Pseudovibrio sp. M1P-2-3: one gene and its partner. The main gene of each other region encodes a partner of the protein of the gene in region 2 in a complex. Links are inferred from orthologs where the notes say so. Each region holds a gene or a part of one and is shown on either strand. Other genes may lie near its edges.

Region 1 (2,800 bases), 400 kb from region 2 along the record:
GAAAATGGAAGACAAAAAACTCTCTGACATGATCGACAGTGACTCTGGGCCAATAGTATATGTGCTTGTTGGCCGCGGCTGGGAAGTTGAGGATGGCGATCCGGAAGATGCCATACCGTTTAACATCCTTTTAACAGCAGCCGATGATGATGCCGCTGTGCGTCGCTCGCTGGAATCTTTAGGTGAGCAAGGCTATGTTTCTGCAGAGCTGGACCAGATCGGTGTGGTCACGGAAGTGCCCGAGGACGACACTTTGGGAGATGCCTATCAAGACGCGCTGGCCGGAAATGTGGCGATCATTGCCTTTAAGGACTCTTGAAACTGAGTTTACCCAACGCCATTTTGGTGGGAAATCAGCAGTGCCGTTGGCGAAAAAGCCCCTACGCACTGATATAATTTGAGTTCCGGAAGATTTTCTATGGAAACCACTTGACCTTTGATGTGCTGGTGAGTAGTTTTCGCGCAACCTTATGGCAGGCGGTAAGCAATGTCCTTTTTTGGTAACGCCGCGTTACTGAAATACTGAAGCTTAAACGCTGTCGGGTTCAAAGACGAATATGTGTTGGAAGCTTGTATAGGTTTGTACAACGATAGCTGCTGCATCTTGTTTGGGTGTGTTGCGCTGCGTGCAAAGCTTATCGGCTTTTGGCTGAAGAACATTAGGTAAAGGGCAATTAAGTATGCCGACGATCAACCAGTTGATCCGTAAAACACGGACCGTTCCGCCGAAGCGGAACAAGGTACCGGCAATGGAGGCCTGCCCGCAGAAGCGCGGCGTGTGTACTCGTGTGTATACAACGACTCCAAAGAAGCCGAACTCGGCTCTTCGTAAAGTGGCAAAGATCCGCCTTACAAATGGCTTTGAAGTAATCGGTTATATTCCTGGTGAGGGGCATAACCTGCAGGAGCACTCTGTTGTGATGATTCGCGGCGGTCGTGTGAAGGATTTGCCGGGTGTGCGCTACCACATTATCCGTGGTGTGCTTGATACCCAGGGTGTTAAAGATCGTAAGCAGCGTCGTTCTAAGTATGGCGCTAAGCGTCCGAAATAATAGGATATAATAGATGTCCCGCCGTCACGCCGCTGAAAAGCGTCAAGTTATTCCGGATCCAAAGTTCGGAGATATCGTGGTTACCAAGTTCATGAACGCGGTAATGCTCGATGGTAAGAAATCCACAGCAGAGCGCATTGTATATGGTGCGTTTGAAGTTGTAGAGAAAAAAACAGGCAATAACCCTATCGAAGTGTTCCATGGAGCGCTTGAGAATGTGATGCCTCAGGTAGAAGTTCGTTCCCGCCGTGTTGGTGGTGCTACTTATCAGGTGCCTGTTGAAGTTCGTACCGAGCGTCGTCAGGCTTTGGCGATTCGCTGGTTGATTTCTGCTGCACGTGGCCGTAATGAAACCACTATGGTTGGTCGTTTGTCAGGCGAATTGCTTGATGCTGCGAACAATCGCGGTAACTCCGTTAAAAAGCGCGAAGATACGCACCGGATGGCTGAAGCTAACCGTGCATTCTCGCACTATCGTTGGTAATTACCTGGAATAGAGGCTGACTGCCATGTCACGCACGCATAATATCGAGGACTACCGTAACTTCGGCATCATGGCTCACATTGATGCTGGTAAGACGACGACAACAGAGCGTATCCTCTATTACACCGGTAAGTCACACAAAATCGGTGAAGTTCATGATGGTGCTGCCACTATGGACTGGATGGAGCAGGAGCAGGAGCGTGGTATTACCATTACTTCTGCTGCTACTACAGCTCACTGGAATGGTAAGCGTCTGAACATCATTGATACTCCAGGTCACGTTGACTTCACAATTGAAGTTGAACGTTCCCTGCGTGTTCTTGATGGTGCTGTAGCTCTTCTTGATGCAAACGCTGGTGTTGAACCTCAGACTGAAACCGTATGGCGTCAGGCTGACAAGTACAACGTTCCGCGTATGATCTTCGTCAACAAGATGGATAAGCTCGGTGCTGATTTCTACCGTTGTGTAGAAATGATCGAGAAGCGTCTCGGCGCAAACCCGCTTTGCTTGCAGCTGCCAATCGGTGCTGAAAGCGAATTTGCTGGTGTTGTCGATCTTCTGAAGATGAAGGCATTGGTTTGGAATGGCGAGAGCCTCGGCGCAAGCTGGGATGAGCTCGATATTCCTGCAGAACTTGCTGATAAAGCAGCTGAATTCCGCGATAAACTTATCGAGGGTGCAGTTGAAGTCGATGAAGCAGCAATGGAAGCTTATCTTGAAGGTGAAGAGCCTTCCAATGAGAAGCTTCAAGAGCTTATTCGTAAGGGTACGATCGCAGGGGACTTTGTTCCTGTTCTGTGTGGTACGGCGTTTAAGAACAAAGGTGTTCAACCTCTTCTTGATGCTGTTGTCGATTACCTGCCAAGCCCAGTCGAAGTTCCTGCCATTAAAGGCATCGACGCTAAGACTGAAGAAGAAACTGTACGCGAGTCTTCTGATGAAGAGCCGCTCGGTATGCTTGCATTTAAGATCATGAACGATCCGTTCGTTGGTTCTTTGACATTCGCACGTATTTACTCTGGTGTACTTTCCAAGGGTTCTTCTGTGCTGAACACTGTTAAAGGCAAGCGCGAACGCGTTGGTCGCATGATGCAGATGCACTCAAATTCCCGCGATGACATCGATGTAGCCTATGCAGGTGATATTGTTGCTATCGCAGGCCTGAAGGACACCACTACTGGTGATACTCTTTGTGATCCTCTCAAGCCAGTTATCTTGGAACGTATGGAGTTCCCGGATCCGGTTATCGAGATCGCTGTAGAG
Region 2 (4,012 bases):
GCTCCAGCGCTTCCTCAACAGCTTCAAGGCTTTGATCCGTGTGGGAGACATAGATCTCGTTGAGCCTGCGCTTCAGTTTCAAAATTTCCTGAGCATGCAGCATGATATCGCTGGCCTGACCGCGAAAGCCACCAGATGGCTGGTGAACCATGACACGGCTGTTTGGAAGAGAGAAACGCATTCCCTTTTCACCACCCGCCAAAAGCAGGGAGCCCATGCTGGCTGCCTGACCAATACACAATGTTGTGATCTTGGGCTTGATAAACTGCATTGTGTCGTAAATCGCCAGACCGCTTGTCACTATTCCGCCCGGAGAATTGATGTAGAGCGCAATTTCCTTGTTCGGATTCTCCGCTTCCAGATAGAGCAACTGCGAACAGATCAATGTGGCCAAATGATCTTCAACAGGTCCGGTCAGGAAGATGATCCGCTCTTTGAGCAGCCTTGAAAAGATATCGAACGCCCGCTCGCCCCTGTTGGTTTGCTCAACCACCATCGGCACCAAGCTATTCGTAAAGTACTCTACAGGATCGGTCATACATCATCCATTTTCTGAAGCTTGCCACTCCTTGCCAGCGGCAGCCCTGCATTAGCTGACAAATGCCCATGCAGTTAGTTCAAATTAACGAGTCGAATTTACGACTCCCCTAACATAGGGGATCTTTCCTTTTTCTTAAAGGCTTACTGGTGAAGGTAAACCCAAGAAGATTGAGAGTGACCTCCCAAGAAGAGCATATCTATCCCTCAAAACAAAAAAGCTCCCCTGAAAAAGTGGGTTCTCCACCACTTTTCAGAGGAGCTTGGAACAGACAAGCTAATCTAAAGATTAGATTTCGTCTTCGTCCTGCTTGAGCAGCTCTTCCTTGCTCACAACCTTATCGGAGATTTTTGCAAGTTCGAGAATGAAGTCGACAACTTTCTCTTCGTAGATTGGTGCACGAAGGGAAGCCAGTGCCTGCTGGTTGTTCTTGTAGAATTCGAACACCTGCTGCTCTTGACCTGGGAACTGACGAACGCGGTCGTACAGAGCCTTCTGAACTTCTTCTTCAGTAACCTGAACAGAGTTCTTCTCGCCAACTTCAGAAAGAACCAGACCCAGACGCACACGGCGCTCTGCAATCTTGCGGTATTCCGCTTTTGCTTCTTCTTCGGTTGTCTCTTCGTCTTCAAAGGTTTTGCCGGACTGTTTCATGTCCGCTTCAACCTGCTGCCAAACGCCGTTGAACTCGTTCTCCAGCAGCTTTTCAGGAAGATCGAAGGAGTACTCTTCGTCCAGCTTATCAAGCAAAGCGCGCTTGATTTTCTGACGGGTTGCTGCACCGTACTGGCTTTCGATCTGGCCGCGTACGATTTCTTTCAACTTCTCGAGATTTTCAAGACCCAGCTTTGTTGCCAGCTCGTCATCAATCACCAACTCACCAGGAGCTGCAATTGCTTTCACGTTGATGTCGAAAGTAACCGCTTTACCAGCAAGGTTTTCAGCGCCGTACTCTTCAGGGAAAGTTACGTCGATGATTTTTTCTTCACCAACTTTCATTCCAACGACCTGCTCTTCAAAGCCTGGAATGAACTGACCAGAACCCAGAACCAGCTGGCCATTTTCGTCTTCACCACCCTCAAACGGCACGCCATCCAGCTTGCCAAGGTAGTGCATTGTTACGCGGTCGCCGTCCTGTGCAGCAGCACCTTCTTCACGATCTTCGAAAGAACGGTTGCTTTCAGCAATCTGCTTAATCTGCTCGTCGATTTCTTCATCAGCGATTTCAACGATCGGGCGTTCCAGCTCAACAGCAGAAAAGTCAATAACTTCAAATTCAGGTAGAAGGTCATACTTCATTGTGAAGCCAAGATCTGCTTCACCTGCGAGTACTTTTTCGGCTTCATCATCAGGCAGATCAATTTCTGGCTGCAGAGCAGGTTTTTCCTTGCGCTCTTCGATTGTCTTAGCAGTTGTCTCATTGATGAGATTGCCAAGAAGCTCAGCCATTGCCTGACGGCCATAAACACGCTTCAGGTGGGATTTTGGAACCTTGCCTGGACGGAAACCGTTGATTTTCACCTTAGATTTCATATCTTCAAGGTATGCATCGAGGCGGGTTGCAAGATCAGATGCCGGAATGACGATCTTGAGTTCGCGCTTCAGGCCTTCGGCCAAGGTTTCTGTTACCTGCATGGTACTTTGCTTCGTCCTTGATTTAGAACGTGTACATCAGCAAATCCAAAAACCGGATCTACTTACCGTTCATGTGCGAAGCAATTATAATAATGGGGTAAGACACAAAAAGGGCAATATGACTATCGCCCGTAACCAAACCGCCAAAATCAGATCACTTCGAACTGAACTTAGACAACGCCCTCAACTATTTTGGTCTCCCTGGGGACGGTTGTTGTCTAGTTGCAATCCGTATCACCGGGGGGTTTGGTGCGGCTGGAGGGACTCGAACCCCCACGGTCTCCCGCCAGAACCTAAATCTGGTGCGTCTACCAATTTCGCCACAGCCGCAACGTTGGTTGGGCTTTTATGGGTGCAACCGATGTAAGTCAACCACCACCTGACCATAATCAGCATGTTTTTCCACCACATCTGTTTTTTTTATGGTTTTTTCTCTTAACCTCATCATTTCGAGTGGAAAAATGCGGGTGCACTGAATGGTAAACGTATCGCTAAAGTCCATTTTTATAGCTTTGTTATGCTCAAAAGCTGGCAATGGGCTACGACAGCTTATGATCGCCTGAGAACTGCCCTGCCAAGTTTATCACGCGCAGAGCCAGCGCATACGGTTAACGCCTACTCTTGAGCGCATTGCGGACTTGCCTACAGCATCGCAAGATTGAATGACCCTCTCCGCCCAGCACCTGAAGGCTTTATATTCAAAAATAGCCGGAGGCTGCATCTGCTTAAGCAAAGATGAAGTTCTCAGCACTGGTTTAACCGCTGTCTAAACTGATAAGTACAATCGGCCCACCATCAGAGGCAACCGCAGTGTCATCACTTTCGCTGGTCACACTCAGTTCGTCAAAAAAAGACGCACCGGATACAAACTCGATGTAATCAAGATCAACCGTAAAGTCGGTGATAATATCATCACCATCGCCACTGCCAAAAACAAACACGTCCTGACCTTCACCACGGCAGTTTCAATTAGACTGTTGCCATCAATTCCATAAAGAGTAAGCTCTGGGTCAAAGGGCGCATTCTCTTCACCAAACGAACTCAACGAGAGCAGGTAGAGGATTCAGACAGCATGAAACGCTGCGTCCAACCTTTGCGATAGCAATTAAGCATGTCGCGCGAAGGGTGATGAATAGCCCAATGGACAACACTCATTGCCTTACTGTTATCGATAAGAAAGAGAGGAAAACCAGCGAACAGACCGATCACGCAACTGCTGGGAGGTTGAGATCCATACAGTAAGGTCAGATCCCCTTACATCATATCAATGTAACCTGAGCGTAGATCAGCCTAAGGAATGCGGAGGGACACCAGCACGATATTCGCCTGCTACCCTTCGAACGGCATCCGGCCACCAAGGAGTTTCACTCTAGAATTTCCCAATAGACTTGAGGAACCGCGGAAATTAGATCTTCAGCAATAAGAAAAGGTCCGCAAAGTTCAGCTGCTCTCCCGTGAACCCAAACAGCCTGACAAGCTGCTTCGAACGCAGGTACACCTTGCGCCAGCAGCCCAGCGCACAGTCCCGCAAGTACATCTCCCGAGCCTGCGGTTGCCAACCAAGGTGTTCCGCTTGCATTTATAACAACTTCATTATCCGGGGAGGCGATAACCGTATCCGCCCCCTTCAAAACTATAATTGCACCGCTCCTTAGGGCCGCCTGCTGCGCCCTATCAACTTTTGACAGGTCTTTATTTGCGGCAAGGTCCGGAAACAGGCGGCAAAACTCTCCTTCGTGGGGCGTGAGGACAGTGTTTTTCCCGCTCTTTTGAATTTGTGAGAACAGTACTTCGGGGGTCACCTCAAAAGATGTCAATGCATCCGCATCCAGCACGAGC

What was found. The genes of interacting proteins can lie anywhere in the genome.
Region 1: the proteins of tig (region 2) and rpsG are in contact, whole or in part, in a crystal structure (PDB 3GTY), measured with the Thermotoga maritima proteins. The link is inferred for Pseudovibrio sp. M1P-2-3 from one-to-one orthologs. Residues at the interface, in WP_004081061.1 of Thermotoga maritima: Glu122, Val124, Val129, Leu130, Tyr133, Glu188, Gly259, Ile262, Tyr263, Glu266, Ser270, Glu273, Gln274, Glu277, Arg308, Gln311, Ile312, Ser315, Tyr316, Glu325, Arg329, Arg336, Leu363, Phe366, Trp367, Arg373, Leu377, Arg381, Leu384, Glu387; in WP_004081843.1 of Thermotoga maritima: Lys34, Lys52, Lys55, Glu59, Arg62, Gln63, Glu66, Asn67, Lys69, Val71, Arg95, Ala109, Lys110, Lys111, Gly112, Arg113, Pro114, Glu117, Glu121, Ile124, Ala125, Tyr127, Asn128, Asn129, Thr130, Gly131, Lys135, Asp139, Arg142, Met143.

What each region holds. Positions count from the first base shown.
Region 1 is NZ_JARRCW010000001.1:1,246,928-1,249,727, forward strand. The notes cover bases 25-2,800. They hold rpsG (30S ribosomal protein S7), read left to right. Parts: upstream 25-1,065; coding sequence 1,066-1,536; downstream 1,537-2,800. Other genes in these bases: P6574_RS05585 (regulator), read left to right, coding at 25-319; rpsL (30S ribosomal protein S12), read left to right, coding at 681-1,052; fusA (elongation factor G), read left to right, coding at 1,562-2,800. In the rest of the region: more of P6574_RS05585, read left to right, coding at 5-24.
Region 2 is NZ_JARRCW010000001.1:1,648,961-1,652,972, reverse strand. Bases 1-2,908 are described here. They hold tig (trigger factor), read right to left. Parts: upstream 2,174-2,908; coding sequence 827-2,173; downstream 1-826. Other genes in these bases: P6574_RS07575 (hypothetical protein), read right to left, coding at 2,520-2,675; clpP (ATP-dependent Clp endopeptidase proteolytic subunit ClpP), read right to left, coding at 1-538. Also shown: P6574_RS07570 (hypothetical protein), read right to left, coding at 2,929-3,114; P6574_RS07565 (NAD(P)H-hydrate dehydratase), read right to left, coding at 3,538-4,012. UniProt on the Bacillus subtilis protein: Involved in protein export. Acts as a chaperone by maintaining the newly synthesized protein in an open conformation. Functions as a peptidyl-prolyl cis-trans isomerase.